Regions from separate parts of the Paenibacillus macerans genome, predicted to be linked through region 3. Evidence: riboswitches for the same ligand, from Rfam matches in the RefSeq annotation. Region 3 holds a riboswitch; each other region holds the start of a gene.
The links. Region 3 has a riboswitch for glycine ahead of sdaAB (L-serine ammonia-lyase, iron-sulfur-dependent subunit beta). Riboswitches for the same ligand answer to the same signal wherever they lie in the genome.

Region 1: linked by a shared signal. The riboswitch ahead of DYE26_RS24035 (amino acid permease) and the one ahead of sdaAB (L-serine ammonia-lyase, iron-sulfur-dependent subunit beta) in region 3 are both predicted to bind glycine.
Region 2: linked by a shared signal. The riboswitch ahead of gcvT (glycine cleavage system aminomethyltransferase GcvT) and the one ahead of sdaAB (L-serine ammonia-lyase, iron-sulfur-dependent subunit beta) in region 3 are both predicted to bind glycine.

Annotation. Positions count from the first base shown of each region.
Region 1 is NZ_UGSI01000002.1:198,078-208,930, reverse strand. Features, by position in the region: gene DYE26_RS24060 (iron-siderophore ABC transporter substrate-binding protein) at 1-866, shown strand, start outside; gene DYE26_RS24055 (FecCD family ABC transporter permease) at 859-1,899, shown strand; gene DYE26_RS24050 (FecCD family ABC transporter permease) at 1,896-2,927, shown strand; gene DYE26_RS24045 (ABC transporter ATP-binding protein) at 2,927-3,724, shown strand; gene hprK (HPr(Ser) kinase/phosphatase) at 3,746-4,660, opposite strand; gene DYE26_RS24035 (amino acid permease) at 4,703-6,058, opposite strand; glycine riboswitch at 6,201-6,280, opposite strand; gene DYE26_RS24030 (helix-turn-helix domain-containing protein) at 6,565-7,599, shown strand; gene DYE26_RS24025 (C40 family peptidase) at 7,754-8,212, opposite strand; gene DYE26_RS24020 (TerC family protein) at 8,658-9,431, opposite strand; gene leuA (2-isopropylmalate synthase) at 9,729-10,853, opposite strand, start outside.
Region 2 is NZ_UGSI01000001.1:2,028,012-2,038,864, forward strand. Features, by position in the region: gene DYE26_RS09230 (glutamate-5-semialdehyde dehydrogenase) at 1-765, shown strand, start outside; gene proC (pyrroline-5-carboxylate reductase) at 834-1,694, shown strand; gene mtnB (methylthioribulose 1-phosphate dehydratase) at 1,734-2,387, shown strand; gene gcvH (glycine cleavage system protein GcvH) at 2,496-2,891, opposite strand; glycine riboswitch at 3,090-3,194, shown strand; glycine riboswitch at 3,198-3,327, shown strand; gene gcvT (glycine cleavage system aminomethyltransferase GcvT) at 3,439-4,578, shown strand; gene gcvPA (aminomethyl-transferring glycine dehydrogenase subunit GcvPA) at 4,597-5,961, shown strand; gene gcvPB (aminomethyl-transferring glycine dehydrogenase subunit GcvPB) at 5,949-7,634, shown strand; gene DYE26_RS09270 (YjjG family noncanonical pyrimidine nucleotidase) at 8,587-9,285, opposite strand; gene DYE26_RS09275 (AraC family transcriptional regulator) at 9,282-10,202, opposite strand; gene DYE26_RS09280 (pentapeptide repeat-containing protein) at 10,199-10,853, opposite strand, start outside.
Region 3 is NZ_UGSI01000001.1:3,567,322-3,578,174, reverse strand. Features, by position in the region: gene DYE26_RS16150 (S8 family serine peptidase) at 1-566, opposite strand, end outside; glycine riboswitch at 1,176-1,281, shown strand; gene sdaAB (L-serine ammonia-lyase, iron-sulfur-dependent subunit beta) at 1,581-2,246, shown strand; gene sdaAA (L-serine ammonia-lyase, iron-sulfur-dependent, subunit alpha) at 2,281-3,162, shown strand; gene DYE26_RS16135 (TetR/AcrR family transcriptional regulator) at 3,672-4,268, shown strand; gene DYE26_RS16130 (HlyD family secretion protein) at 4,313-5,683, shown strand; gene DYE26_RS16125 (ABC transporter permease) at 5,680-6,942, shown strand; gene DYE26_RS16120 (transposase) at 7,731-8,645, opposite strand; gene DYE26_RS16115 (response regulator transcription factor) at 9,096-9,785, shown strand; gene DYE26_RS16110 (sensor histidine kinase) at 9,782-10,853, shown strand, end outside.

The sequences.
Region 1 (10,853 bases), on a different contig from region 3:
GCAAGCCTGAACGGGTAGTTACCGTTCAATGGGCGAATCATGATGTTGCTCTCGCTCTCGGAGTTGTTCCCGTAGGCTTCTCGGCGGCGAACTTCGGCGTTCAGGATGGCAGCGGGCTTTTGCCTTGGACAGCGGAAAAACTCAAAGAACTTGGCGCAAGCGATCCTAACGTTTTTCAGGATACGGACGGCCTTGATTTTGAGGCGATTTCCGATGCGGACCCGGATGTCATTCTTGCCGCTTACTCCGGGATAACTCAGGAGGACTACGATCTTCTTAGTCAAATCGCTCCGGTTGTGGCCTATCCGACCGCTCCTTGGTCCACCACATGGCGAGAGCAAGTCCTGCTGAATGCAGAAGGCATGGGCATGAAAGCGGAAGGGGAACAACTCATCAAGGTCACCGAGGATATGGTTAACGAAAAGCTAAGTCAATATCCGCAGATGAAAGGCAAGAAAGTGGTTTGGGTTAACTTCTCGGCTGAAGATTTGTCGCAACTGCATATCTATACTCCTGTAGACTCTCGCGTCGCTTTCTTGTATGAGCTGGGAATGGTTTATCCTGAAAGTGTTACGAACCAGATTACGGACCCTACTAGCTTCTCCTTGAATTTAAGCGCCGAGAATGTCGAGGCCCTTTACGATGCCGATCTCATCGTTGGATATGGGAATGACGAATTGTTGAAGACGCTCCAAGCCGATTCACTACTAGGTAAAATTCCTGCGATCCAAAGAGGTTCTGTCGCATTTATCGACAGCGATACACCTTTAGTAGCTGCCGGAACTCCTAACCCGCTTTCGATAGCTTATACCATTGATGAATATCTAGCATTAATAGGAGGAGCTATTGACAAGATAAATGAATAGTTCTTCGGTTTCAAAAGATAAACAGCAAAGCTTCCATATGCCGGAGCACTTTATGACGGTTCTGGTGATTTGTATTGTCTTGCTCGGCGCGTGCGTAGTTGCATCTCTGGTTTTAGGCTCTCGTATGGTTAGTTTTAATGAACTGATAAACGGTTTATTTCATCAAGATATCCAATCCTTCGGGGCTAACGTGGTTCGCAAAAGAATTTCCCGAACCGTGTTCAGTTTGTTTTGCGGTGCGGCGCTCGGAGTCTCTGGAGCGCTTATGCAATCGGTCACGCGCAACCCAATTGCGGACCCGAGTATACTGGGAGTGAACACAGGCGCGTCCTTGTTTGTGGTTTGCGGAATTGCATTTTTGAATATAAGCACCGCAAATCAATATATATGGCTAGCTTTAGCCGGAGCCGCGATCACTGCGGTGTTCGTATTTGGAATCGGCTCTATGGGGCGTGGCGGCGCCACGCCCATTAAGCTTGTTTTGGCCGGAGCCGCCACAAGCGCCGCGCTTTCTTCTCTGGTCACCGCCATCATGATTCCGCGCTCTTATGTCATGGATCAATTCCGGTTCTGGCAAGTGGGCAGCGTCGGCTCGGCAACCTGGAGCGCTATAGCCACATTCACCCCGTTTATGATCGTTGGCATACTGATCGCCGTAATGACTGCACCGGCGCTAAATGCGCTGGCATTGGGGGATGATGCCGCGACCGGACTCGGCGTTCGAACAGGACTACTGCGGTTTGTCGCGGCTTTTGCAGGTGTTGTTCTATGTGGGGCAACTACGGCCCTCGCAGGCCCGATCGGTTTTATCGGGCTATTGGCCACTCACGTCATCCGTCTCATGCTTGGGCCCGATCTGCGTTTGGTAATCCCCGTGTCAGCTATTGCGGGAGCCATCATTTTGACATTAGCGGATGTGTGCGGCAGGCTCATCGGCAGCCCGGGAGAACTTGAAGTCGGTGTGGTTACTGCGTTTATAGGAGCTCCAATCCTAATCATATTAGCGATGAGATCGAAAGTGCGTTCACTATGAAAAATGAATCTATTGAATTTATTATGGCGGGCCGGCGTCAAAGACGCCGCCGGTGGATACTGATCACCGGCTTCCTTGCAGTACTTGCATGCGTGCTTTGCTGCGCTATGCTGTTACTGGGAAACACCATTTATCCGGTTCAAGATGTCATCCGGGCGCTTTCGGGCGAGCAGCTTAAAGGCGTGTCTTTTGCGGTGAATACGATACGTCTACCGAGAATGCTGGCAGGTCTTTTCGCCGGATTTGCTTTTGGTGCAGCCGGCTGCATCTTCCAGACTATGCTGCGCAACCCCCTTGCGAACCCGAATGTCATCGGGATTACCTCCGGCTCAAGCGCGGCGGCTGTTTTTTGCATCACCTTACTTCATTCAAACCGGGCGGTTGTTTCCGTTGCTTCGGTGATTGCCGGTCTTGTTACGGTTATCATCATTTATTTATTGTCCAGGGGGAAGTCATTTTCGGTCGGGCGCTTGATCCTCGTCGGAATCGGCATACAGGCCATGCTTGACGCCCTGATTTCCTACCTGCTGCTGGTTGGCGCTCAACAAGATATTCCCGCAGCGATCAGATGGCTTAGCGGCAGTCTGAATGGCTCGCAAATGCACGAACTTCCGCCTCTTGTCCTAACGGTATTGATCTTTACGCCTATCGCTATCGTCCTGGGAAAACATCTAAGTCTATTGGAACTTGGAGAACAATCGGCCACTTCGCTTGGAGTGAACACGGACAAGACAAGAATAGCGCTTATTTTGAGTTCTGTGTGCATGATTGCTCTGGCTACCGCTACCACCGGGCCAATCGCTTTTGTCTCCTTCCTTTCGGGGCCGATCGCGAAAAGACTGGCCGGAGCCGGCTTCTCGAACATAATCCCGGCTGGTCTTGTTGGCGTAAATTTGGTGTTGGCGGCAGATTTAATCGGACAATTTGCTTTCGAGTACAGATTCCCTGTGGGCATCATGACCGGAATACTCGGAGCGCCGTATCTGATCTTCCTGCTCATCCGAATGAATCGAAAGGGCGAGTTATAATGAAACCAACGCATCTATTTCAAGCCGAACAGCTCGTGGCCGGCTATGATCATAAAACGATTATCCAAGGTGTAGACCTTGTTATCCCCAGTCATAAAATAAGCGTTATTATTGGAGCCAACGGCTGCGGAAAGTCCACGCTGCTGAAAACACTGGCAAGGCTGATAAAGCCTAAGTCCGGCAAAATCACGATTGACGGAAAACCCATCGGCAAAATGCCGCCAAAACAGCTGGCTCGCGTGGTCGGGCTGCTGCCGCAATCCCCTATTGTTCCGGAAGGCATTTCGGTAGCGGATTTGGTTGGACGGGGAAGGTTTCCGCACCAATCGTTGTTCGGCGGATGGACTAAAAAAGATTATGAGGCCGTTGCCGAAGCGATGCGAATTATGGACATAACGGAGTTTGCGAATCACAATATTGACGAGCTTTCCGGCGGTCAACGGCAGCGCGTCTGGATTGCCATGGCTCTGGCGCAACAAACCGACATTTTATTTCTCGATGAACCGACAACCTTTTTGGATATCACCTATCAAGTCGAAATTCTTGACCTGCTCACGGACCTTAACCGAAAACACGGAACTACGATTGTCATGGTTCTTCACGATATCAACTTATCCGCACGTTACGCGGACCATATTTTTGCGCTTCAGCAAGGAAAGCTTGTGGCGGAGGGCGAGCCGTCTCAGGTGATTACAACCACATTGGTGAAAGACATTTACGGGCTCGATTGCACGGTGATACAAGATCCCATTTCCGGCTCTCCATTGGTAGTGCCCAAAGGGCGGTATCATGTATGAGTGATTGTAATCCAACCGCGCCTACTGCATTTTGTTTTCGATCCGCTGCATGAACTCTTCGGCGGCACTATAGCCGAGCTGCTTGAGATACCAATTGTTGGCCGCCGCCTCAATCAGACCGGCCACATCCCGTCCCGGCTGGAGCTGGACCTCGATATGCGGGATCTTGACGCCAAGATATTCCGTGAATTGAGGTTCCAGTTCCAGCTCGTTATTCAGAGAGTCTTCCCTCCATGGCGCTAATTCAATGTCGAGTACAATGCGTGTCTCGTCCTGAAAAGCCCTGCGCCCGTATTGGCGTACGACATTAATCAGGCCGATGCTGCGCAGCGCGAGGAATTCGCGTGTGGTTTCATTATGCGTTCCGAGCAAAGTCGTTGGCCCTAACTTCTTCAGCACCACAATATCGTCCGCAACGAACCGGTGGCCCCTTCTGATGAGCGTGTGGGCGGTTTCGCTTTTGCCGATCCCGGATTTGCCGCGGAGCAGGACGCCAATCCCCGATACATTCACGCATACCCCATGGATCGATATCTCCGGGGCAAGCGCTTTGACCAGATAGCTGTCCAGCTTGGCGATAAACTCCGTTGTCGTCTCCTCCGTCCTTAGCAGCGGAATCCCCTCCTGATCGCAGAACAGGGTCAGATACGGGATCTCCTGCTGTCCTGACGTCACAATGAAGCAGGGCGGATGATATTTGACGATGTTGCCGATATGCAGTTTGCGTTCCTCAATGGATAATGTCAATAGATAGTTAACTTCCTTACGGCCAAGCACTTGCACCCGTTCCATCGGAAAAAAATCAAAATACCCCACAAACTCCAGCCCGGGTCTGTGCGCCCGCGGACGGGTAATCACACGGTCCATACGGCCCGCCCCGGCAAGCACTTCCATATGAAACATATTCGCAAGACTTTGCACCGTGATCGTCTTCATGTTGTTCTCCCCAATGATTAATAATTCTTATGATGACACTGTTTATGATGATTTACCCGCTTTTCTTCTATTCGAATAATACAAAGCAAACAGCAGAATAAACCACAGCGGCGTCAATAATAAGGCCATGCGTGTCTCTTTGGCAACCAGCATAATTATAAGAATTATAGCAAACAACGTGAGAACTGCATAATTAACAAAGGGGGTAAACGGAGCTTTAAATTTCGATTTTGCCTGCAGCTCTGGCTGTGTCTTTTTATACTTGATGTGACAAACAAGAACCACACCCCAGACCCAAATAAAACAAATGGCGCTAATGGTGGTGACGACGCCAAACGCTTGCTCCGGAATAAGCTTGCTCAATAGAGCTCCCCCGGACAAGACAAGCGTGGAGATCAACAACCCGTTTCTGGGCACATGGTTTTTATTCAGCTTGGCAAAATGGGATGAAGCCTGTTTATTCTTGCTTAAATTATATAAAATTCGGCTTGTTGAAAACATCCCGCTATTACAAGCGGAAGCGGCTGAAGTTAATACGACAAAGTTAATAATTCCCGCGGCAATCGGAATCCCGACTAAACTAAACGTTTTAACAAAAGGGCTTTCTGACGGGCTTAGCTCCGTCCAGGGATTGATGCACAATAGGGCAATAATGGCGCCGACGTAGAAAAATAAAATTCTAAGCGGAATTTTATTAATCGCCGAAGGGATATTTTTTTCCGGGTTGGATGTTTCCGCGGCCGATACCCCCACCAACTCCACACCAACAAAGGCAAACACAACCATTTGGAAGGAAAGCAAGAACCCGGGAACTCCGTTTGGAAATATGCCGCCATGTCCCCAAATATTTTTGACCGTAACCATTCCCGCATCCGTTTTAAATCCAATCACCAGCAAGACGACCCCAATGGCAATTAAAGCGAGAATCGTCACTACCTTAATTAGGGCAAACCAAAACTCCAATTCGCCAAAATTTTTTACGGTTAACAGATTAAGTCCTAATAAAACAACTAAGCAGATAATTTCAGGCACCCATTGCGGGATATCAAACCAATATTGTACATACACCCCAACCGCGATCACATCGGCCATAGCCGTCATAATCCAGCAAAACCAATAGGTCCATCCGGTTACAAACGCGGCCCGCGGTCCAAGATAGTCTTCGGCAATGTCCGTAAAAGATTGATATCCGGCTTTGGACAACAGGAGTTCTCCCAGCGCCCTCATCACAAAAAATATGGCGATCCCCACGATGAAATAAGCAAAGATAATGGACGGACCCGCCAGTTGAATGGCTTTGCCCGATCCGAGAAACAATCCCGTACCAATGGTGCCGCCAATGGCAATCAGTTGAACATGCCGATTTTCTAAATCCCTCTTTAATTCTTGTTGTGCCAAACCAAACTCCTCCTTAACGTGAAAAGTTGAACAATGGATTAAACCCAATAAAAAAAGAGACTGGATGCGCTCCAATCTCCTGGTCATAAGAATAACTAAATAGACTTGTTATTAATTATTTTCGAAATAACAAATAGATATTCAGTACTCTTCTGTCCTTTTGCCTGAGATTGTGAACCCTTCGGCGCCGCGGAGTCCCGCGGTCTCTCCAGAAGCTGCTCCTGCTATAGTACGATCCATAGCCGTCATAGCTTGCCAACTATTTAATTTTTTTATTGTAACAACCCATTTAAATATTTTTCAATATTACTCGCAGTGAAAAAATTTGTCAACGAGATAATTCCCATTCGCCCAGGTTTGATTACGGCAGTGTTTCCCCGGGCTGTCTGTAACGGTAAACGTAACGGATAGGTTCATCCATTTAACCGGGCGGTCATTGAGAGCATATTTAACAAACAGTTACAATGCAATTGACTAGTCGAAATAGTAAAAACGGGAGGTTCTCAATGAATATTGAAATAGGCAAAAAAATCAAAGCACTCCGTTTACAAAAAGGAATGACTCAGGAAGAACTTGCGGCAAAACTGAATATGTCGTCCCAAGCCGTATCCAAGTGGGAAAACAATGTAACCATGCCCGATATCCAATTGCTTCCCAGGTTATCTGCGATTTTAGGGGTTACCATCGATGAACTGTTTGCATTAACCGATGATATCCACTTTGAACGGATTGAAAACATGATTGGACATGAACATTTTATATCAAAAGATGATTTCACCTATGCTGAACAATTTCTTAAGGAAAAACTTAATGATGACGCAAAAAAGCCCCGATGCCTCACATTGCTGGCCGAGCTGCACATTCATCGTTCACAGGAGCATCGTGAATTGGCTTCTCGTTACGCCAAGGATGTTTTAATATTAGCTCCAGATAACAAAAGAAATCACAACGCTTTACGGGATGCGGAGAATGGAGTTATTTTTGACTGGAACCTCTCCAACCATCGTAAACTCATAGAGTATTATATAGATTTTGTGACAAATCATCCGGATTACTGGCCGGCTTATGTATGGCTTATGAACTACTTGCTTGCAGATGGCAGATGCGCTGAAGCCAGGGGAATTCTGGAAAAATTAAACGAAACCCATCCAGGTTATTTATATCAATTATATGGGGGCCTGATATGCAAAGAAGAAGGCAACCTTTCTCAGGCATTCGTTCTCTGGGAGCAGATGACCGAACTGTATCCTCATGATTGGCAGGCATGGTCCTCCAGAGGAGACTGTATGGCGAAGCTATGCAGATACGATGAAGCCGTTAAGTATTATTCCAAAGGTTACGAACTGCAGCCCAATCCCAAATATACAGATTCATTGGAAGCAATTTCCTATATCTACAAAATTCAAGGGAAGTATGACAAAGCCATTGAAAAGCTCAAAGAAATCCTTGCACTTTTGAGCAGTGATTGGAAAGTGACGGAGGGGAAGACAGTCGATTTGTATAAAGAAGAAATAAAGCTTTTAAAAACATTGCTGAAATAATGAACGACAGAACAAGGTCCGATGTGAGATTTCTCCGAAAAAATACCGTTACAAATGATGCGCCCAGCTTAAGGGCCGCTTCGGCAAATACGAAAGGAACTGCTGCGGCAGTTCCTTTCGTAACTGTATTGGTTACGCAAAAGCCGGCCTTTTCTTATCTTACTCGGCGAGCAGTAACGTAATGGTCTTCCCAATAACCGGAGTTCAGCTTACTGAATCCAACCTTGTTAATAGGAGAGCTGTGAATGAAGCGGCCATTCCCCATATAGATACCGACATGGTTGATCTTACCGTCGTTGTTTGTATCAAAAAATACCAGATCGCCTTTTACCAGATTACGCTTGGCTACATAACGTCCCGTTTTGGCCTGTTCTCGGCTTGTACGCGGAAGATACACGCCTTCACGCTTAAATACCAGCTTTGTGAAGGAAGAACAGTCGGAATACTTATACCCGCTATTCCACGGTTCAGAGCCAAATCTGTATTTGAAATCCCCTAAATAATTGTCAGCCCGACTTGCGATTTCAGAACCGGTGGCCGCGAACGTCAATGTTCCGAACAGCATCGATCCGGCCAATAATGAAGCGGTTGTACTAACTAGCTTCTTGAACATCTGTATTCACTCCCCTTCTGTATTGCTGCATCCCCTTGTTGTATTCTGGCGGATTCTTCAGAACACCCAATGGATATATCCGAATTATTGCCTTGCCTGCAGGGCTAGTCCAAGTGAATGCGCTAACCCATGCTAACATATATGAATAGCAGGCTAAACCCCACATCATTTACCAAATCCCTGAATTTATGATCGCTAAAAACTCCGAACACCTTGTGACAACTGGCTGAATTGACGCTGAAAGCCGCGCAACACCGAAAGGTAAATTCCTTATATTACCTGGGGTTCCAGGTTACACACATTCCCTTCATATTGAAATTTTGGTATAAAATATTAGTTTGGCTAGTAAGCCCACGGTATTAATTGTGAATTATTCAACAAAAAAAACGCCCCCGAATTTATCGAATTGGCGTTTCTCTCTAATTGAAAATCGGCGAATGTTCCGTTAGGCATTACCTGCCTTAGACGGTTTGTTGCTGGGTGCAAACCACCCAATTAGGGCAATCGCCACCAAGACAGCGTAAAAAATAATCGTCCAGACCGTGCTATGGGGAAAATGAGGATCCAAAACCCCAATATCCTCATGGGCAAGGGTGATGACGGCGAGCTTTACTCCAACCCATGCAACGATCGCATAAGCCGTCGTCTCAAGCGCCGGACGTTGGGCTAAAAGTTTTACAAACCAAGTCGCCGCAAATTTAATTAAGATAAGGCCCGCAATTCCGCCGAGCAATACGACCATAAACTGGCCTGCGTCCATCCCCCCGAATTCGCCAAGCGGCGAGTCCGGCAGCCCTAGCGCAAGCGCCACCGCAGCCAGGATGGAATCGATCGCAAAGGCAAGGTCTGCCAGCGCAATTTTTCCTACTGTAGGCCAAAAACTTTTCCCTGCCGACTCTTGTTTCGTGTCCTTGTGCACATCCTCATTCTTCTTGCCGAACCGCGCTTGGATGATGTGCTTCAAGCCCAAGTATAGGAGATACGCCGCACCAATCGCCTGCACCTGCCAGACGTTAGCAATAAAGGAAATCGCAAATAACGCGGCAAAACGAAAGACAAAGGCCATCATGATTCCATAATTAATCGCTCGTTTCTTCTGTTCGTCCGGCAAATGTTTCGCGATAACCGCAAGAACGAGCGCATTGTCGGCCGATAACAATCCTTCCAAACCGATAAGAATGAGTAGTGCCCAGGCATACTCCAACCACATTTGCTCCATCTCCCTTTGTAAAGTAAGTTGTATCAACCCGACAATGCCGCACGTAAATAATATTGACTTGTACAGCAATGGGTATACGAGATGTTATACGAAATACCCCCCCGATAGAGTTCCATTTTTTTACGATGAGAATAACATCGCTACTTCCTCCTGAAACACCTCTCGATCTTTTCCGTCCATCCATGTTCGTAAATGCCGGGCCAACAGGGGATAACAGGCCCTTTATAACCAATCTGACATTAAAATAAGAAGACAAAAACATAAAAGGAGCTGCCAAGCAGCTCCTTAGTTATTGAATCATATATTCCCCCAGTTTGCGGTATTGCGGCTAAACCGGTTCACGGCGCTAAACAGGGCTTTCACGGAGGAGGTCATAATATCAACGTCAACGCCGCAACCCCAATATACGCTGCCGTCGGATGCCGTGATGCCGATATAAGAGACGGCTTGCGATTTAGAGCCGGTTTCCAGTGCGTGCTCCGTATAGACCAGATCGCTGTATGCCAACCCCAGATAGGATTGCAGCGCATTGCTGATCGCATCGAGTCTGCCGTTTCCGGTGCCTTCGATTTCCTTGACTTCATCGCCGGTCCGGATCGTGACGATGGTTTGAAAATCTTCATTGTCCGTAATGCGGTATTTGATAAACTCGACAGGCGTTTTAATGTTCACATATTCCTTCAAGAAAATATCGTAGATTTCCTCGGGCAGCAGTTCTTTTTGCTGCTGATCCGATACGTTTTTAACGAAATATCCGAAGTTTTCGCGCATTTTTGCCGGAAGATCGAGTCCGTACTTCAACTGCAGCACGTATCCGATCCCGCCTTTGCCGGACTGGCTGTTGATGCGGATAATATCGCCTTCGTACTCCCTGCCGATGTCCTTGGGATCAATCAGCAGATAAGGGACCGACCAATGCCGGGGTTCTTGTTCCTCGCGCCATTTCATGCCTTTGGCAATCGCATCCTGATGCGAGCCGGAGAAAGCGGTGAATACCAGCTCGCCTCCGTAAGGATGTCTTTCGCTGACTTTCATTTTGGTCAGCCGTTCATAAACGGAGGCGATGGCAGGGATGTTCTCAAAATTCAGCCTCGGGTCCACCCCGTGGGAATACATGTTGAGAGCCAGCGTCACAATGTCTACGTTTCCCGTTCTTTCCCCGTTGCCGAACAAAGTGCCTTCGACGCGCTGGGCGCCGGCCAGCATCCCCAGCTCCGCGTCCGCTACCCCCGTTCCCCTGTCGTTATGAGGATGCACCGACAAAATCACATGCTCCCGGAAGTTCAGGTGATTGCTCATATACTCGATCTGGCTGGCGTAAACGTGAGGCATCGACATGGACACCGTTGCCGGCAGGTTGATGATGACCGGGTTCTCCGCAGTCGGCCGCCATACACCCAGCACGCTGTTGCAGATGTCCAG
Region 2 (10,853 bases), 1.5 Mb from region 3:
CACGAGGCGTTAAGCGCCACCGCCAGCCCGGTCGACGCCGTGCAACTCATCGAGGACCCGAACCGTTCGGCCGTCGACGAGATGCTGAAGCTGAACGGGCTGCTGGATGTCATCATTCCGCGCGGCGGCAGCTCGCTGATCCAAACGGTCGTGCAAAACGCTACCGTACCGGTGATCGAGACGGGCGCGGGCATCTGTCATACGTACCTGGACGCCGCCGCGGACCCGGAAATGGCCGCTTCCATTGCGCTCAACGCCAAAGTACAGCGCCCATCGGTATGCAATTCGATGGAAACGCTGCTCGTCCATGAAGACTTCGCCGCCCGGCATCTGTCCGAATTGGCGGACCGCTTCAAGGAGGCGGGCGTCGAATTAAGGGGCTGCGCAGCCACGAGACGCCTCGTGGCCTGGGCGAATCCGGCTACCGAAGAAGACTATGCGACCGAGTACAACGACTATATTTTGAATGTGAAGGTCGTTCGCAACTTGGAGGAGGCGCTGGATCATATCCGCCGTTTCGGGACCAAACACTCGGAATGCATCGTTACGGAAGACCGGCAAACCGCGGAGCTTTTTCAGCGGGAAATCGACGCGGCCGCCGTGTACCACAATGCGTCCACCCGGTTTACGGACGGCTTTGAATTCGGCTATGGCGCCGAAATCGGCATCAGCACGCAAAAACTGCATGCCAGAGGACCGATGGGCTTGCCTGCGCTGACATCCAGCAAATATATCATTACGGGGAACGGGCAAATCCGGGAGTAAACCTGCAATAAGCCTGAAAAAAATCCCTGTTAGCCAATATCCATTCTCTACATCAGGAGGTAATTCCCATGAACCCGAACATATCCCTTGCCTCCGCCTCGATTTGCTTTTACGGCGCCGGTTCGATGGCCGAAGCGATCGTGCGCGGACTGATCCATAAAGGCGTCGCCGCCGCGGAGCAAATCGCCATGCTGAACCGCTCGAGCCAGGAACGGCTGGCCTATTTGTCGCAGACTTACCGCGTCTCGGCCGCAAACGAGGAAGCCGCCAAACGGCAGCATCTCCGGGAAGCTTCGATCATCGTCCTGGCGATGAAGCCGAAGGATGCCGGGGAGGCGCTTAGCGAACTCGGCCCGATGCTGCGCGAAGGGCAAATGATCGTTTCCCTGATCGCCGGTCTGTCGATTGCGACGATCCAGGCGCTGCTCGGCGGCAACATCCCGGTCGCCCGGACGATGCCGAACACGTCCTGCTCCATCGGCTGCGGCGCCACCGGGATCTCCTTCTCCGCCGAAATGTCGGAGGAGCAAAAAGCGCAGGTCTTGTCCATGTTTCAAGCGGTCGGCATGGTGAGCGTGATTCCGGAGGAACGGATGGAAATCCTGACCGGTGTTTCCGGGAGCGGCCCCGCATATATTTATTACATGATGGAAGCGATGATCGAAGCGGGCGTGGAAGGCGGGCTAACCCCCGAGCAAGCGCGCGGGCTGACGGTGCAAACGGTGCTTGGGGCCGCCTTGATGATGGCGGAAACCGGCGAAAATCCGGCCAAGCTCCGGGCCGACATCACCTCGCCGAACGGCTCGACCCAGGCGGCGCTGGAGGTGCTCGAAGCGGGCGGGTTCCGGCCGAACGTGAAAGCCGCGGTGCACCGCGCCGCCGAGCGGTCTTTGGAAATGGGCGAGGCGGTTCGAAAGTCGCTTCTGTAAGCCAAGATTCTGAATGAAGCACGAAGGAGGACGGCCTGGATGAATTTTTCGGACATTCCGTTGGAGGAAAAGCAAGCTGCGCTCAGCAAACTGCGCGGCGTCAAGGAGCAGCTTGCCGCCCGCGGCTGGCTTCCGGCCATGAGCGGCAGCTTGTCCGTCCGGGTCGGAAGCTTCGCGCCGGGCAATTATCATTTTGCGGTAACATCGGGCATGAAAGGCCGGACGAACCTTCCGGCCGAGGAGTTCCTGTTTGTGGACGCCGCCGGAACGCCAAGCGAAGCTACGAAGCTGACGCCCGGCGACGATGCGCCGGTCCACGCGAAGATCTACCGGATGACCGGCTGCGGCGCGATTCTCCACGTGCACACCGTGTTTAACAATGTGCTCAGCGAATATTTCGGCGACGAAGGATTCGTTCAATTGCAGGGCAACGAGCTGATCAAAGCGCTGGGCATCTGGGAGGAGGACGCCGCTGTACGCATCCCGGTCGTACCGAATTACGCCGACATCGCCGAAATGGAAAGGCGGATTCCCGCCGCGCTCGACACCCGGGTTCCCGGCTTGTTGCTGCGGGGCCACGGCATCTACGCCTGGGGCTCCACCGCGTTTGATGCCGTATCCCGTCTGGAGGCCTTCGAATTTATGTTCGAAGCGTTGTACCGCTCCCTCCTGCTTCCGCGCAAACAAACGTAAATGACGCATTAAACAAACTCCCGGCCAGCGAAGCGCTAAGACACCATGCGGCAAGCAAGCCGCGCCCTCCTCGCTGCCGCGAGATTATTTTACGCTGTAACAGGCCCTTTATCTTTCAAGAAACTCCGCATAAGCTTTGGCATCCATCAACTTGGAAAAAGCGGCGGCGGGGTCTTCCCGAAGCTGAATCCGCACCATCCATCCCCCGTCGTAAGGTTCCTCGTTCACCAGCTCGGGCGCCGCTTCCAGCTCCGCGTTGATCTCCAGCACCGTTCCGCTGACCGGCGTAAACAAATCCGCCACCGTTTTGACCGATTCGATCGTGCCGATGCCGTCCTGCGCTTCCACTTCCGTTCCAAGGTCCGGCAGCTCCACAAATACAATATCGCCCAAGCGATGCTGAGCCACGTCGGAAATGCCGATTTTTACCGTTCCGTCCCCCAAATCCAGCACCCATTCATGTTCATCGCTATACCACAGATTTTCCCTAATATTGGCAGACATGCGTATTCCTCCTCTTCCGGATCTTTCTCGTTCAGATTATTCCAAACCTAGCTGTAGTGTCAATATTACTAACATAATTTATAGATTCAAAAAATGAAAGCGTTGCATAATACAAAAATAAAATATTTTTTATATTTTCATGATAAGTTTATTGACATATTTCGCGGTTTTGAGTATTAATGTAGATGTAATCAGCGGTTGAAGGCAGAGGGAGAGATTACAATTCCAGGCAATTGTAACGCCGAAGGAGCAAGCCGTTGCGGAAGCGGTGAATCTCTCAGGCAAAAGGACCTCTGCCGGACGCGTCTCTGGAGAGAATTCGTCTTTATCGACAGAAGGCGGATCACCCAAGGGGAAACCTGCTTTTTCAAAAATGCCGGAGCGCAAGATGACCGGTGTTTTGCCGCAGGGTAACTCTCAGGTACAAAGGACAGAGCCCGGGAATATCCGATTCGTTTGCCGGTCGGAATTTCTTGGCCTGTCTTTTTATTTTTTCATGATGTGTGCAGGTAAAATACGGCCCACCGCGGCCAAACGAGGTGATGAAATGTCCGAACCCGTAGAACCCCTATTGCAACGAACGCCGCTATACTCTTGTTACTCCCGGTATGAAGGCGTGCGCTGCATCGATTTCGGCGGCTGGGAGCTGCCGGTGCAGTTCAGCGGCATTCAGAAGGAGCACGAGGCCGTGCGCGAGCGGGCCGGCTTGTTCGACGTATCGCATATGGGCGAGTTTTACGCCGAGGGTCCCGGAGCGGAAAGTTTTTTGCAGCGGATGACGACGAACGACGTGAGCCTGCTGGGGCCGGGAAAAGCCCAATACACCCTGCTCTGTTATCCGGACGGGGGCGTCGTCGATGATCTGCTGGTGTATAAACGGGACGAAGGCAAATACATGCTTGTCGTCAACGCCGCGAACATCGCCAAGGATTGGGAATGGCTGTGCCGGCATCTGCCCGCCGAAGGCGTCAGTCTGCGCAACGTTTCCGCGGCCACGGCGCTGCTGGCGCTGCAGGGACCGCTGGCCGCCTCCATCCTCTCTCCCCTGTGCGAAGGGTATGATCCCAGCGTTTTACGCCCCTTCACGTTTAAACCCGCGGCCCGAGTCTGCGGCATTAAAACGCTGCTCTCGCGCACCGGCTATACCGGCGAGGACGGGTACGAGCTTTACGTTGCCGCGGAAGACGCCCCGGTCCTTTGGGACGCGCTGATGCGGGCCGCCGAGCCTCGCGGACTCGTGCCGGCGGGGCTCGGCGCCCGGGATACGCTGCGCTTTGAAGCCGGCCTTCCCCTCTACGGGCAGGAGCTGTCGCCGAGCATTTCGCCGCTGGAAGCCGGCCTCGGCCGGTTCGTGAAGTGGGACTCCGGCCCGTTTATCGGGCGGGAGGCGCTGCTCAGGCAGCATGAAGAAGGCGTACCGCGGCGGCTGGCCGGTCTGGAGATGATCGACCGGGGCATTCCGCGCGCGCATTATCCGGTGTTTGCGCCGGGCACCGAGGACCCCATCGGCGAAGTAACTACGGGCACGCAATCGCCGACGCTCAAAAAAAACCTCGGCCTGGCGCTGATCGCCGGCGCCCACGCGGCGGCCGGCACCGTGCTCGAGGTTGAAATCCGCGGCAAACGGCTGAAAGCCAAAGTCGTCCCCCTGCCGTTTTATCGCCGAAACGCATCCGCCAAGCCGTGAAAGGAGTACGAGAAACTTATGATAAAACACCGTTATTTGCCGCTGACCGAACAGGACCGGTCCGAAATGCTGGAAGCGATCGGCGTCCCTTCGCTCGAAGCGCTGTTTCAGGATATACCCGAGGAGATCCGTTTTAAAGGCGCGCTGCCGGTTTCCCCGCGGCTCGACGAATACGCCTTAACCCGGCACATGTCCGCGCTCGCCGCGCGCAATGCCGACACCGACCGTTACGCCAGCTTCCTCGGCGCGGGCATTTACGATCATCATATTCCTTCCGTCATCCAACATGTCGTTTCCCGCTCCGAATTTTACACCGCATATACGCCGTACCAGCCGGAGATCAGCCAGGGCGAACTGCAGGCGATCTTTGAGTTCCAGTCCTACATCTGCGAGCTGACCGGCCTCAAGGTGGCCAACGCCAGCATGTACGACGGAGCGACGGCACTTGCTGAAGCCGGCTCGCTGGCCGCGGCCGCCACCCGGCGCAAGCGGCTGGTCGTGGCCCGGACCGTTCACCCCGAAGCCCGCGAGGTGCTGGCGACTTACGCGCGCGGCCTGAATCTGGAAATCGCGGAGGTCGGCTGGGATGCGGGCGTTACCGACCGTAAGGCGCTGGAGACGGCCATCACGGAAGACACCGCCGCCGTGCTGGTGCAAAACCCGAATTTCTTCGGTTCCCTCGAAGATATCCGCGCCATCGGCGAGCTGATTCATGCGCGCGGAGGCCTCTTGATCGTCAGCTGCAACCCGCTGTCGCTGGGCCTGCTGGAAGCGCCGGGCAAGCTGGGCGCGGATATCGTCGTCGGCGACGCGCAGCCGCTGGGCATCGCGTCTTCCTTTGGCGGCCCGACCTGCGGATTTTTCGCCGTGGCGGACAGCTACATGCGCCGGATGCCCGGGCGGATCGTCGGGCAGACGACCGACCGTAACGGCAAGCGCGGGTTCGTGCTGACCCTGCAAGCTAGGGAGCAGCATATCCGCCGCGAAAAAGCGACCTCCAACATTTGCTCCAACCAGGCGCTGCTCGCCCTCGCCGCGTCTGTGTATATGTCGCTCATGGGCAAACAAGGCATGGCCGAGGTCGCGGAGCTGAACCTGCAAAAAGCGCATTACGCCAAAACGCGCCTGGCTTCCATCCCGGGTGTAGGCCTCCCCTTTCCGGCCCCGGTTTTTAATGAATTCGTCATCCGGCTGCCGGAAGGCGCCGATCCGCAGCAGCTGCAGCAAAAGCTGCTCGAGGCCGGATTTATCGGCGGATTTGATCTGGGGCGCAGCTACCCCGAACTCGCCGGACATGTGCTGATCGCTGTGACCGAAAAACGCAGCAAAGCGGAAATCGACCAATTCGTCAGCGTAATGGAGGAATCGATATGCGCGAAATAAATGAAACCAAGCCGGAGGAATTGCTTATTTTCGAACGCAGCCGGCCCGGAAGGATCGGTTATTCCCTGCCGGAATGCGACGTCCCCGCCGTCCCGAAGGAGGAACTGGTGCCGCCGGAAATGCTGCGCCGCGAGGGGCTTTCGTTCCCGGAAGTGTACGAGGTCGATGTCGTGCGCCATTATACCGCCTTGTCCCGCCGCAATTTCGGCGTTGATAACGGGTTTTATCCGCTTGGCTCCTGCACGATGAAATACAACCCGAAAATCAACGAGGATGTGGCCCGTTATCCCGGCTTCGCCAAAATTCATCCATATCAGCCGGAGGAAAGCCTGCAGGGCGCGCTGGAGCTGATGTACCGGCTGCAGCGGGATTTGGCCGGGATTACCGGTATGGACGAGGTCACCCTGCAGCCGGCCGCCGGGGCGCATGGGGAATGGACGGGCCTGATGATGATCCGCGCCTATCACGAAAGCCGCGGCGAGAAGCGGACGAAAGTGATCGTGCCGGATTCCTCGCACGGCACCAATCCGGCCAGCGCTGCGGTCGCCGGCTTTGAGACGGTGACCGTCCCTTCGAACCAGCGCGGCATGGTCGATCTGGACGCGCTGCGGGCGGCCGTCGGCGAAGATACCGCCGCCCTTATGCTCACCAACCCGAACACGCTTGGCCTGTTCGAGCAGCAAATCGTGCAGATCGCCGAAATCGTCCATGCGGCCGGCGGCCTGCTGTATTATGACGGCGCCAATTCGAACGCTATTATGGGGATTACGCGGCCCGGCGACATGGGCTTTGACGTCGTCCACCTCAACCTGCACAAAACGATGAGCACGCCGCATGGCGGCGGCGGTCCCGGCGCAGGTCCGGTCGGCGTCAAAAAGCGGCTCGCACCGTTTCTGCCCGAGCCGACCGTCGTCATGGACGAATCCGGCCGTTACGCCATCCGCGGCCGGCGACCGGAGGGGGCGGCAGGCTTCGCCTCGACGGTAGGCACGGGAAAGCCGTCCGTTTCGGCTGGCTCAGCTGGCTCGGTTGGTTCAATTGGTTCGCCTGGCTCGGCTGGCTCAGTTGGTTCCGACGGCCCGTGCGTCTCCCCGACTTCTACTGCCTCCATTGGCTCGCCCAGCCCAGCCCCCGAAGGCGGCTTGCCGGGTACACAAGGCTCAGCCTCCATCGGCCGGGTCAAAGCGTATTACGGCAATTTCGGCATTCTCGTCCGCGCTTACGCCTATATCCGCAGCCTGGGCCCGGAGGGACTCCGCCAGGTTTCGGAAAACGCCGTGCTGAACGCCAATTACATGATGAAGCGTCTGGCTCCTTATTACGAGATCCCTTACTCGGATCAATCGTGCAAACACGAATTCGTCATGTCCGGCAGCGGGCTGGTCCAATACGGCATCCGCACGCTCGACGTCGCCAAGCGGCTGCTGGATTTCGGCTACCACCCGCCGACCATCTATTTCCCGCTGAACGTCGAGGAATGCATCATGATCGAGCCGACGGAAACCGAAAGCAAGGAAACGCTCGACGGGTTTATCGATTGTATGATCGCCATCGCCAAGGAAGCGGAGACGAACCCAGGTCTCCTGCTGAACGCCCCGTACACTACGCCGGTAACGCGCCTGGACGAAACCGGGGCCGCCCGGAAGCCGGTGCTGAACTGCGCCTGCGGGTAGCGGAGATCAATGTGCGACACCCCAAATGCAAAAGTGCAGTTCATTCTCAATAATACAACCATATTTTTCCTTAAACCCTCTTTTCAACTGCACTTTTGCATTTCAAGCGCCCAAAAACGGATTTTGAAGAAATACCAAATGTACTTTTGCACTTGCGGCTGTTAAACAGTTAATCGAGTTCGCCCCAAAAGGCAGCTTTACAAGCCCCTTATATACTCGAACAGCGGCAGCCCCGGACGAGAAACAAAGTCCGCGACTGCCGCTTAATTACGCCACCATAGCAACGGGAGCCCATGCACGTATAGCGAAGATATGCCGAGGCACGTCCGAAGATATGCCGAGGAATGGCGCAAAGGTTAAACCAAAGCCTGGGCAAGCTTCGAAGCGCTCTTCGGTACTGTTAATTTTAATATGTTACCAAAACCTTTAACGGATTTATTTTATTTTAGCTTAGCGAATCGAAACACTGGATTAGTTCATCCTTGGTAATTTGAAGTTCGAATATTCGATTTACGAAAGGCGTATTTTTAATTTGTCCAAAAAAACATGCGGAGTGTTTGGCATAATCCCAACCGTCACTCGATCCAACTACCGTTAATTCTTTCTCATAAAATGCCGGACTCAATTGAAATCGTTCTTTGTTTCCATCCGATAAAATGCAGATCTTCCCCTCCTAGATGACGGACGCTTGGAGCGTTTCGAATGCACTATTGCAGGCCGAACACTCTACCCCAAAGCGGTATGTGTCTTTAGCACATTCGGATTCATGGCGGAAGACCTCTGCGGCTTTTGTATCTCACCGGTTCAAATAGGCGTAAATTTCGAAAACAAGATGCACTTTTGCATTTGAACCCATCAAGAGGAGCTACCCTCCCAAAAAAACAAACGGCCTGCCCGCAGAAAGCGGACAGACCGGCCGTTAAGCATTCATATTTGCGTTGCCCCGACTGCCTTACGCCCCAGCAACAAGCCCGCGAATCTGCCCCAGGCGCTGTATCTCATAGGTTGGCCGGACGCCGGAAGCATTCGGCAACTGCCGCGGATTAAACCAGCAGGTATCGATCCCGTAATCCACTCCGCCACGGATATCCGAGCTTAACGAATCGCCGACTATCAACACCCGGGTCTTGTCCGTAAGCCGCAGTTTGTCAAACGCATAATCAAAAATGCCCCGCTCCGGCTTATGGTAGCCCGTTTCCTCGGAGACGACAATCGCTTCAAAGCAGCCGGTCAGCTCCGAGCCTTGAATCCGGCTCATTTGCACTTCTTTGATGCCGTTCGTGATGATCGCCAACCGAAGGCCCGAATCGATCAAATCCCGGCAGACCGAAGCCGCGCCTTCCACCAAAAAAGAAGCTTTCCCCAAGAACTGCGTATACAGTCCGCTAAACGGGCCGACTCCGCAGCCAACGGCAAGGTCCAGCTCGCGGAACAGACGTTCAAACCGCTCCGTTCTAAGCTTGTCCTGGCCGATTTCCCCCTGTTCGTATTCGGTCCAAAGCTGTTTATTAATCGACTTATACGCCTGAGCCACTTCGTCCGTGCAGGTTATCCCCTCATGCTTTAACGCTTCGCTTAACGCAAATGCTTCCGCCTGCGAGAAATCGAGCAGCGTTTCATCCGCGTCAAACAAGATGTGCGTATACTTCAAAAGCTAGTCCTCCTCTTTACCGGAACGTACAGTTCGACCTTTGCCTTGCCCTCGGGATCGTCCGCGGGATTGTTCATGCTGAACTCCAGACAATGCCTATCGTCCGGGTCGTATTCGCTATTCGGCAGCCATCCGCCAAAAATACTTTGAAACAATATCGCAAATTTATCCAGCGTATCGTAAAAATAAAACATCGCATAAAGTCCCCCCGGCAGCGTCCTGAACTCTAATTCGGGCGGAGCGTCTTCCCGGTTCAGCGTGTCCGGCACGGTTACGCAGGCATCGTAACGGCAAGCGAATTCTTCCGTGGCGGCCGGATCGTCCAGTGAAATTCCGATAAAAGCTTGCTCCGGCGGAAACAGCCCGTTTTGGCCCGCCCACTCGCCCAGCTTCGCCCAAGCCTTATACGTCTCCAAATAGCTCCCTACATGCCTTACATAAGCCACCTCAAAAGCGGGCAATTCCTTCATCGTTACGTTCATTTGCCAAACCCTCCTCAAAAAATTACGATTCCTATTTGAATCATACAGGGAGGCAGCGGGTTCAGCTTCCTGGTTATTGCGGGAAGATAATGAAAAATTGCGGTCCTTTTGCCGCGCACGGCGAACTTCACTTGGCGTTTTGGCAAAATGCCTCTTGAACGCGGCGTTGAAATTCGAGGCCGATTCAAACCCGCATAACGCGGAAATTTCCAGCACTGTTTTATCGGTTTCCAGCAAGTAAGCCAACGCTTGGTTTAACCGCAGACGGTTCATATATGCCATGGGCGTCGCCCCCGTCACCGCCGCAAACACCCGCGAAAAGTGATATTTGGAGAAATGGGATACCTCGGCCAATTGCTCCAGGCTCAGCTTTTCGCTTAAATGTTGCAACATAAACGCCTTTACGCTTTCGATCCGGTCCAGGTAATCGCTCATGCGCTCGCTCCGTTCCAATGGGCCGGACGGACAAATTTCGGCGGCAGCTTGGTGCGCCCGTCGCCTTTTGCCGCATTCAGCTGCATTTGGGTCAAAAAAAGGCAACTCGACAGGTCAGCGCCGCGCAGATCGGCATCGCGCAAATCCGCTCCGATCAGATCGGCCATGCTAAGGTTGGCATCCCTGAGATCGGCGGCGATCAGATAGGCCCCTCTCAGGTTCGCTCCCCGCAAATCCGCCCCTTTGAGCTTGGCGCCGATCAGGTCCGCGCCGCGCCCGTAGGTTTTGCGGCGGCGGCCCGCCGTATTCTTAAGCCCGCGAAGCGCGGCGCTCCGTACCTGCTCGCTGATCTCCAGCAGCAGCGCATTCACTTTCGCGCGCTGCGCCGCCGCATCCGCCTGTTGGAGTTCGGCCGGGCTCAAACGGGTGAGCCGTTCCGTATCGTCATAAGCCATGCGGAGCCGCTCTTGAAGCGGACCGGCCGGCTCCAGCGCCAACGCTTCGTCCAAATACCAAAGCAGCTCGTGAAGCTGCCACATCACCGGAAACAGTTCATACATCAGCGCCGCGGACTCCGGGGCTTCCCGCCAGCTGATTCCGCCGAAAGTTACCTGCGATATTTTCTGCCCCGCCCCAAAGCAGTCGTAAACC
Region 3 (10,853 bases):
CCGGCCGCCGCCTCCTGCTTGTCGATTTCCACCTTATCCAGAAACCGTTCTTCGTTGGGGAGAATCTTTTCTACTTCCGGAAACAGGGCGATTTGATCAAGCACCTCTTTTGTGCTTGTCACCGCCATGGCGTTTACGATAAAGTAGCTTTTATAATCCTTAACTTCTCCGGACTTTTGCTCCTGCCTCAAATAGTTATCCAGGCTGAACTGGGTGCGTGAAGCCGTTTCGCGCAGTGCGCTGATGACGGAAGTCCGGGCCGACATTTTGGCGGCCGAAGGCGTCGCTTTTTCGATTGCGGCTTTGTGCAGGGCCAGCTTGGAAACGGAGGCCGTATCGGTCTGTTCTTTTAATTTGACGAGATAAGTCACGTAATCGTCCTGCTTGAACTGCGTCGTCAGTTTGGCATCGATCTTGGCTTCAGCGATGTGCGGCGAGTTGGATTTTAAACTGGTTTTGGCCGCCGCGCCGTTGTTTTCGGCATAGGTCGCAGGAACAAAAGTAAGCACAAGGAGGATCGACATACCGAGTGAGAAATTTTTACGGAATCTTTTGAATCGGATCAACTTCTTCACTCCCTCTTCTAGGTTAATGGTTCCTTCGGAACATCCTCTTGTGGCAGCACGGAGAATTGCCGGCTGTCAGTTAAAACCGGAGACGACCTGAGAGACTTGCGAAAAAAGACATGACATTTATCGTAATTCCAAGCATCACCTCCTTTCATGGGAGAAAAATTAACACTAGTTGCCGTTGAGTTGAAAAAGCGAGCCGCTTCGGGCAGCGGGGAGCAAACGCTTGGCGGCCGGGCCCGGTTTATACGGCAAGCCGATTAGGACATAACCAAAACGTGAAGCGGAAAACAGTGAGGTATCGGCGATAAATTCAAGCTTTCGTTGAACTGCCGATGGGGTTGAGGCCGGTTGAATTATAAATTCGATATGAAAAGTAGGTTATTTTCAATAAAAAATAAAAATAGGTAAATACTGGATTGTTTTGAAATAGTATATCTATGAAAATGAAAATGCACAAGTAGAATTTTATGAAAATATACATATACTCATAGAAAAATAGGAATATTTTACTATATTATTTGGCATCTAGTTGAATTTGTATGTTAGCTATATTGACATATGGTGCTTTTCGTTTTACATTAATTACAAAATGATATCGCGCGAATGAGGGTCATGGGAGAGTCCGCTTTGGAGGCGGCACCGAAGGAGCAAATAGCCGGCCATGCGGGGCGGCTTTGAATCTCTCAGGTACAAGGACCATGGCCTGACGCGACTCTGGAGAGAGCGAAAGCCACCCAAGGGGTACGTGGTTCCGGCCAACGGAAGCATCAAACTCTCAGGTAACGGGGACAGAGAAAAGGCTGCAAGCCTTTTTTCTGTCCTTTTTGGCGCTTGGAGGGCATCGGGTATTTTTCCTACATAGGCATCGAATCTTGAATTCAGCCTGGCCCAAGCCTTCGCTTCGCTGCTGAAAACCGACCTTTTTGAACACGCACTAATAGGGAAAGCTGAAAGTAAGATTTTTGCGAAATGGTGAAAACAAAGATATGGGGAACGGGGAAGATGACCATGCGGTTTAAAAATGTATTTTCGATAATTGGTCCGGCGATGATCGGACCGTCCAGCTCCCATACCGCGGGGGCGGTACGGATCGGGCGTTTTGCGCGGCAGCTGTTGGGGGAGTCGCCCGCCGAAGCGCATATCTGCTTCTACGGATCGTTTGCGGAAACGTATCAGGGGCATGGCACGGATCTGGCCGTCGCCGGCGGGATATTGGATTATCGCACGGATGACGAGCGCATCCGGGAGTCGCTGCAAATCGCGGAAGAAACGGGGATAAAGCTTGACTTTACGACCGGCGTTCAGCCGGGGGCCCATCCCAATACGGTAAAAATCGCACTGGCCGGCGAAAACCGCAAGGTCGAGGTGACGGGCGCGTCGATCGGCGGCGGGAACATTGCGATCCAGGGCATCAACGGGTTTGAGGTCAAGTGTTCGGGCGAGCTGCCGACGCTTGTGATCGAGCATGCCGACCGCCAGGGCATGTTGGCCGGCATCACGGCGCTGTTCAGCCGGGCGGACGTGAACATCGGCTATATCATAACCGACCGGAAGGGCAGGACCGAAGAAGCCTTGACCGTCGTCGAGGCGGATGGGGCGATTCCGGACGCGCTCATCGAAGCGGTCGAAAAGCTTCCGCACGTGAGCCGGACGGCTTACATCGATTTAACGTAAAGCGTTTGACATCAAAGTGAAGGGGTAGATAAACATGCGTTTTCGGAATTTGCGGGAGCTCGTCGCTTTGTGCGATAAGGAGGTCCTGACGATTTCGCAGGTGATGCTGCAGGATCAGGCGGCGGAAAGCGGCCAGAGCGAAGCGGAAATCATGGCGGCGATGGCCGAGTATTATCAAATTATGAAGGAAGCGGTACGCCGAGGATTGACGGAGGAAATTACCTCGACGAGCGGGCTGACGGGCGGCGATGCCAAAAGGGTGAACGAATACCGCGGCAGCGGGGAGCCCGCCGCGGGGGACATCGCCTGTCAGGCCATGGCTTACGCTTTGGCGGTCTCCGAGGTCAACGCCTCGATGGGGCGGATCGTGGCCACCCCGACGGCCGGATCCTGCGGCATCATCCCGGGGGTGTTCGTCAGTGCGCAGGAACGTTTTGGCTGGGAGGATGAGCATCTGGTGCGAGGTTTGTTCTGCGCCGGGGCGATCGGGTACGTCATCGCCAACAACTCGTTTATCTCCGGCGCGGAAGGCGGATGCCAGGCGGAAATCGGCTCGGCGATCGGCATGGCGGCGGGCGCGATGGTCGAGCTGCGCGGGGGAACGCCGGAGCAGGCGGTGCACGCCGTCGGTCTGGCGCTGAAAAATACGCTGGGCCTGATCTGCGATCCGGTCGGCGGCCTGGTTGAAATCCCCTGCATCGTCCGCAACGGCTTCGGGGCGGTCAATGCGCTGGCGGCCGCGGATATGGCGCTTGCCGGCGTGCGCAGCGCGATTCCGTCCGACGAAGTCATCGACGTCATGCTGGAGGTCGGCTCCGCGATGCCCAGCCGGCATCGGGAAACGGCCCAGGGCGGCCTGGCCCAAACGCCGACCGGCCGCAAAATCATGAAAGAGCTGCGAAACCGGAAAAAATGAGCAGGCAGAGTCCCGCCCTTTGTACGATAGGGCCGGGACTTTTTTGGTTGAGATGTTCGTTACGGGAAGACTAGCCTTTGAGGCGCTTTCGCAGCTAAACGTATGACAAAAACCAGGCGCCGCCAGGGGCCTGGTTTTTGTCAAGTTGAATAACGTTATTCAGTCTCTTTATTGTCCGGCAGCGTGATGTTCACCGGCAGAGTCGGCGCTAACAGCCGGCTACAGCCAACAATTGATCTTCAAGCCTTCAAAATAGCGGCACATTAAGAATATTCCCTATCTCTCGCAAAAAAGTAGTAACACGATAAAATCACCAAATATTAATCAATAAAAAGCGAAAACGAGTAATAAAAAAATCGCGCAACACGGAACGGGAAAATTTTTTAAAGGTTTTTTGCAAAAAATACCTTGCCATTCGTCTGTGGAAGGAGTAAAGTAAAAATCGACCAATTGACTATATTCTTATTTTGGTCAATCAGTCATTTTCGCGAAAGGAGGCGCTATGGGGATTGGCTCAAATCAACCGTCGGGAAATGGTGATTGAAGCCGCCGTGAAATGTTTTTCGCTGTTTGGCTATAAGGCGACGACGATGGATCAAGTGGCCAAAATCGCCAATGTAGCCAAGGGGACTATATATACATTTTTCTCCAACAAAGAAGAGCTGTTCGATGAAATTCTCCGTTCCATCATTGCGGAGATGAAGCGGCTCACGGCGCAAAAGGTGGATGAGAATAAGCCTTTTTTCGAGAATCTCTTTCAAAGCATGGATGCCTTGCTGGAGTTCAGAAGCGAGCATGAGCTGCTGGCCAAATTGTTTCAGGAGGTGCGTAATTTCGGCACCCAGCAGGCGCGGGAAGGTTTGGAAAAAATCGAAAGCGCCATTCTGGATTATTTGGAGCGGCAAATTACGCTGGCTGGACAGCGCGGTGAAATTCATGCTTTTGATCCGAAAGTGATCTCTTTCGTCATGCTGAAGCTGTACATAGCGTTAACGTTGGATTGGAACAAAAACCACGAGCCGCTGGAGAAGGAGCGAATCAAGGAATCCATGCGGATTTTTCTGGCGGGAGGCCTGTCGGCCGAGCGGCCGCGCATGAACCATTAACAGTTCAAACTTAAGTGAGATGATATTTGGAGGAGTAGAGGAAGATGGAAAAGTTAAGAGCACTGATACCCAGGTTGTTGATTTATGTTGCGATCGTTCTGCTCATTGCGGGCGGAATCTGGATCCTGAACTCGAACCAGATTACCTCAGGCAGCGAAAAAGAGAATCGCCCGACGGCGTTTATCGAGGCTGATCAATCGAGCGCGAGCTTTAAAGTCGGGGGACGGATCGTCGAGCTGTTGGCGGAGGAAGGCGATGAGGTGAAAAAGGGGGATATCCTGGCCCAGATCGAAAGCGATGAGGTCAAAGCCAAGGTATCCCAGGCCCAGGCGGCGGTGGCCGTGACCGAAGGCCAGATCGGGCAAGCGGCAGCTTCCGTAAATGCGGCGAAATCGAAAAAAGCGGAGGGTGAAAGTGCCGTTTTCCTGACGGCGGAAACGATCGACAAACAGATCGCGCAGGCGCAGGCGGTGGTTCAGGCGGCCCAGGCCAAGGTTAATGGGCTCAAAGCGGGAGCGCGCCCGCAGGAGCTGAAGCAGGCGAAAGTCCAAATGGAAGCGGCCAAAAAAGCTTACGACATCGCCAAGGACAATTTGCAGCGGACCACAGGCTTGTTTGCCGAAGGGATAGTCAGCCAAGCCGATTTTGACAAAGTGAACTTGTCCTATACGCAGGCAGAAGCGTCTTACAACGCCGCGGTCGAGCAATACAACATGGCGAAAGAAGGCGCCCGGCAGGAGGAGATCGATGCTGCCGAAGCCCAGCTTGAGCAGGCGAAAGCGGCTTTGGCGCTGGCCGAGGCCAACAAGGCGCAAATTGAAATCAAGCGCCAGGATGTGGACGCGGCCGTGGCGATGATCGAGCAGGCCGAGGCGGCCCAGCGGACGGCCGAGTCCGGCAAGAAGCAAGCCGCCGCAGCGCTGAAGGAGGCCCAAACCTATCTGGGCTACACCAAGCTGATCGCTCCCGTAGACGGGGTAATCGTGTCCCAATCGGCGGAGCTCGGCGAAATCGTAGGTTCCGGGTTCCCCGTATTTACGATTCAGCAGACCGAAGCGGTCAAGACGGCGAAATTTTATTTGCCCGAAACCGAGATGGCCGGCCTGAAAAAAGGCGATATCGTAAACGTGAAACTCGTTGCCGACGGCAGCATGCAGAAGGCCAAGGTCGTTACGATAGCGCAGGCGGCGACGTTCGCTTCGCAAAAAGCGACGCAGAATACCGGGGACCTGGACATCCGCTCCTTCGGCATTAAAGTTCAGTTCATCGATTTGCCGGACACCGCCGCGACCGGGATGACCGTGGAATGGTACGGCAAGGACGGCGGAACCTCCGGGGGGCAGGCGGGAACTGAGGAATCGCCGGGCAAAGCGGACAAAGCGGACAAAGCGGACAAAGCGGGTGAAGCCCAGTGAACGATAGGCTTACGATAGGCTCTATGCTGGCGGAAGAGTGGAAAAATATTTTCAAGGACCGGGTGATCTTCGTCATCCTGCTGATCGGGCCGATTTTTTATACGTTTTTTTTCGCCTCCCTTTACAGTCATCGGGCGGTTTTGGAAATTCCCACGCTCATTTACGATGAAGATCAGAGCCAGTTAAGCCAACAAATCATCCAGGCGCTGGATGCGCATCAGTCGATCAAAGTCGTCGGGGAAGTCCATTCGAGCCGGGAACTACGGCAAGCGATCGATAACGGCGAAGCCAGAGCCGGGGTGATCATCCCGGCCGATCTGGAAGCCAAGCTGAAGCGGGGAACGCCGACGCCGATCGTCGCCGCGGTGGACGGCACCAACCTGATGATCACGAACGCCGTCGTCAAGGGCGCCAACGAAGTGGTCACGACGTACAGCTACGGAACGACGACCAAAAGGCTGCAGCAGCAAGGAATGAAGGATGAACAGGTGAGCGCGACCTTATCGATCATCCCGTTTACCTCGCGTACACTTTATAACCCGACCTATGATTACGTGGATTTCCTCGTCACCGGGATGGCTGGAACGACGCTGCAGCAGGTCATGTTTATGGCCGTCGGGATGGCGGTCGCCCGGGAAAAGGAAGAGCGGACCTGGAGCCGCTTCGCCGTGTGGAAGAGAAGCCCGTGGAAAATCATGTTCGTCAAAATGTTTCCGTATTGGCTTATCGGTATTTTGAACGTCTTCGTCGTCATGGCGATTCTCACCTCCGTGTATGAGCTGTCGTTCCGCGGGTCGGCGTGGTCGATTTTGCTGATCGCCGTAGTCTTCTCTTTTGCCGTGGCGTCCGTCGGTTATTTGCTCAGCCTGATTGCTCCCAACAAAATCACGGCGTTGCAAATTTCCATGCTGGTCGCGCTTCCTTCTTTTTCGCTGTCGGGACATTCCTGGCCGATGGAGGCGATGCCCAAATTTCTGCAGGTGATCGCCCACGGCCTGCCGCTGACCTATTTTCTCGAGGCGGTGCGCGCGGTGATGCTGAAGGGGCTGACGACCGCCCAAGTTTTGAAGGATTGCATAGCGACCGGTTTGATCGGTTTGATCACATTGCTGGCATCGCTGCTTTATTCCCGATTTGTATCGTTCAGACATACTGCGGATCACGATGCGGACCAGGTGCTGGCGCCGCCGGCTCCGGCGTTCGCGGAATCCTCGCAGCCCCCGGTAATGGCGGCCCAAACGACGACAACGCCAATGTAGGATGTACGATGCACTAATTTTTCCAAAAGGAATATGTATGGAGCAGTCGAGATGGGAGGAAATCGATACAAATACGGCCGGCCATGACGGCAAGGATTTCCTCGACGTCAGCACGCGATCACCGAAATGCAGGTCGAGCAACTGCTTGTCGAACATCGCTCGTGGTGCCGGGAGTGACCGTGGCCGCTAACCTAACAGTACAATTCTAGTCTAGTTCTAAAAGTTCCGCTATTTTGCGCGTTTCAACCGGTATCGCCAAATTAGCGGAACTTTTTGTGTCTATTTTGGGGGAGAGGCGATTTGGGAGTTGGGCGAAACGTTTGGTAAAGCGAGAGTGACGAGCTTCTACGATCAGACAGAAGTGGTGTTTCATTGTTATAGGCCATCAGCCCGACCTAAATCAACTGCCAAACGAATTAAAGTATTCTTTTCTTGGGGTGGGAGGCAGATCAACACTTACTGTCCCGGGCGCTTTGCACGATTATCCCCTTTGATCAGGTAGCAGAGAAACAGGCAAGCTCGGGAGAAGAAATTATTTGGTGGAGAAGCAGATAGGTTTGAGATAATTTAGACGGGCTTAGGAAAAGGAACCAGGTTTAGGGGAGGTGAAACAGACCGGACGGGAGATCAAGACAGGGGTTAAGGACAAGACGCGCGGGAAACGAAAAGACCGTGATTTTGCTGTAGCCTGAACCCTTCCATCTGGAGCAACGCTCGCACTCTTCATGCTAACCCACATCAATCAAATTGATCCGCATTAAGCTAACCCTTCCGTTCCAGCGTCCCGATCAGGCCTCAGCCGCAAGGGGCTGGTTCGGTTGGCGCGCGATCAGCTTACGGTAAGGGATCGCCGGAATCGCCACACACATCTGCAGCAACTTCTGCCGCATCGTTTCTTCCGCTCCGTGCAGTCCTCCGGGCAGGCGCAGTCGGCGGCGTCCGGTGTATTCGTTCAGGTACGCCTGCAGATGCTTCAGTCCCAAGGCTCCATACGTACTCTTCAGCGATTCCCACGCCTCTCTCACCACTCTCCGCAAAGGCGCACACAGCCGAAAGGCCTGAGGGAACAATTGTACCACCGATGTACAGACATCCACATGCCCGCTAATAAACGCGGTTAGATCGTGACGGTTTGCCCTCTTTTCGCCTCCCCGCTTATTTGGCACCAGGCGGATTTTGACCTGCTCCGGCTCGCCCGACTCCGTGACCGTGCAGCCGGCCACGACCGCCGAGGCGTACGGATGCGAAAGCTGACACTGGGACGGATTACGCCCATACTGATCGCTGTTTACCTTCACGTCTCCAGAGAGCAGCTCCCGGGCATCGAACTCCCCTACGGAATGACGTATTTTGTGCAGCATTGACCAGGCGGTCTTGTAGGTGACCCGGATCACCTGGCGCAGCCGCAGCGCCGAGATGCCGCCCTCAAGCAGGAACAACTCCAGCGCCTGGAACCACTTCACCAGGGGCAGATGCGTTCCTTCAAAAATCGTGCCGACCAAAGGCGATGTTTGATGCTTGCACTTTCCGCACTCGAACAAAGGGATATGCCGGGAAGTCAGACGGCTGCACCGGGTGTGAGCGCAGCGCGGGCAGACGAAGCCGCTGGGCCACTTCATCGCGATCAGCGCTTCCATGCAGTCCTGCTCGCTGTTAAAACGGCTGCTGAATAGCTGAAGTTCCGTTCCCGTATTGACTTCCATATCCGCTCGTCCCCCCGAATCAAGAATATACGAACATAGGTTCCATTTATTTCATTATAGCAAACGTACGTTCTCTTATCAAGCCAAAAATCTCACCTGAACCGCCTCATTTTTTCTTCATCTTTTTTGTTTTGTTCTTCTCTCTTTTTTGGAACCCTGCTCTAGCCCCCCCTGCTCCCTGCTCCCTGCTCCTGAACGAAGGGGATAATCGTGCAAAGGCAGCAGCAGGCAGGGACACCAAGACACGAACCCTTTAGATAGCCCCTCACCTGGTGTCGATTTGTGACACTGTTCGAAACGGCTACTGTGCAAAAGATGCACGCTCACTAGCACCGCGACCGCTGCGCTTAGTTTTCTGTAACCAATCTATCACCTTTGTAATTGTACCATTGTGTATAATTGATTCCAGTCTAAGCATGACGGCGGAAGGAAGGGGAGCATACATATACCATGACGACCATTCTGATCGTGGAAGACGATATGAGCTTGAACAAGGGGATTGCGTTAACGCTGGCCCAGGACGGGATTTCGATCGAACAGGCCTATGATTTGGCCGGCGCGGAGCGGCGGCTTGCCGCAGGGGGCGTCGATTTGATCGTGCTCGACGTGAATTTGCCGGACGGGAGCGGGCTTGATTTTTGCGAAAAAGTAAGGGCGGGGTCGCGCGTGCCGGTTATTTTTTTGACCGCCAACGATATGGAGTCGGACATCGTCATGGGCTTTGAGCTCGGCGGGGACGATTACATCACCAAGCCGTTCAGCCTGATGGTGCTGCGCTCCCGGGTGATGGCGGTGCTGCGCCGCTGCGATTTCGGACAGGAGGACAAGGCGGCGATTCCGCCGTTTCTGTTCGACTTCGGGAGAATGGATTACCGCAAGCAGGGGCAAAGCATCAGCCTCAGCATTACGGAGCAGAAGCTGCTGAAAACGCTGGTGGCCAACCGGGGGCAAATCTTGACGCGGGAGCAGCTGATGGACGCCGTGTGGTTGCGGGAGGCCGAATTTGTGGACGAGAACGCCCTGACGGTGACGATTAAAAGATTGCGCGCCAAAATCGAAGACGACCCGTCCGCGCCGAAGTACATCAAAACCGTATACGGTCTCGGATACATGTGGGCCGACGCGGGGGTGCGGCGATGAGCGGCGGCGGAATTGGCAGAGCAACCGGCCAAGGTCGATCCAGCGCGCAAGCCGGCTCCCGAGGCCGGAACGCCCTTGCTTTTGCCCCGGTCTATGCGGCGTACGGGACATTGTTCGGCCTGCTGGTGCTGGGCTACCCGGTTGCGGCCCGGTATTTGGCCGGCGAGGTGTTCGGCCCGCCGCTCTGGTTGCCCGTTTCCTTTGCCGCAGCGATGTTCCTGGCCGCCATCTCCTTCGCCCTGGTCCTGAGGGCCAGAGCGGCGGCCGCGATCCAAGCGGCCTTCGACATTGTGGACGCGGCGATCGGCGGCCGGCAGCGGCTCACCGGCTACGCGGAAACGAATCTTTCCGCGTTGGAAAACAAAGTGTTCCGCTATGTCGAGCTGACCCGGGCGCGCGAGCGGCAAATCGAAACGGAACGGAGCAAGATCAAAACGCTGATCTCCGACATTTCGCACCAGACGAAAACGCCGCTCTCAAGCATCATGCTGTACAGCGAACTGCTGGAAGAAGTCCCGGCTCTGCCCGAGGCTGCCCGCCAGTATGCGGCTCAGATCAAGCTCCAAGCGGCGAAGCTGGACTGGCTGATCGGCTCGCTGGTCAAAATGTCCCGGCTGGAGGCAGGCATGATCTCGCTGCAGACCGCCGTGTCCCCGGTGATCGCCACGATCACGCAAGCCGTATCGCATGTGTATGCGGCGGCGGAGCGCAAAGGCACACGGATCGCGATTGACTGCGATCCGGCGGCCGCGGCGAAGCACGATCCGAAATGGACCGCGGAGGCGCTCTTCAACCTGCTGGAGAATGCGGTCAAATACAGCGAGCCCGGAAGCGGCGTGCGTATTTCGGTTCAGGCGGGCGAAATGTTCACCCGCATCGATGTCGCCGACCAGGGGATCGGCATCGCGGAGAGCGAATGGAACGATATTTTTAAACGCTTTTACCGCAGCAAGCAAGCGGCGGGGCACGAAGGCGTCGGAATCGGCCTGTATCTGGCCAGGGAGATCGTTACCGCCCAGGGCGGGTACGTCAAGGTGTCGTCCAAGCTCCGCGAGGGAGCGGTGTTCT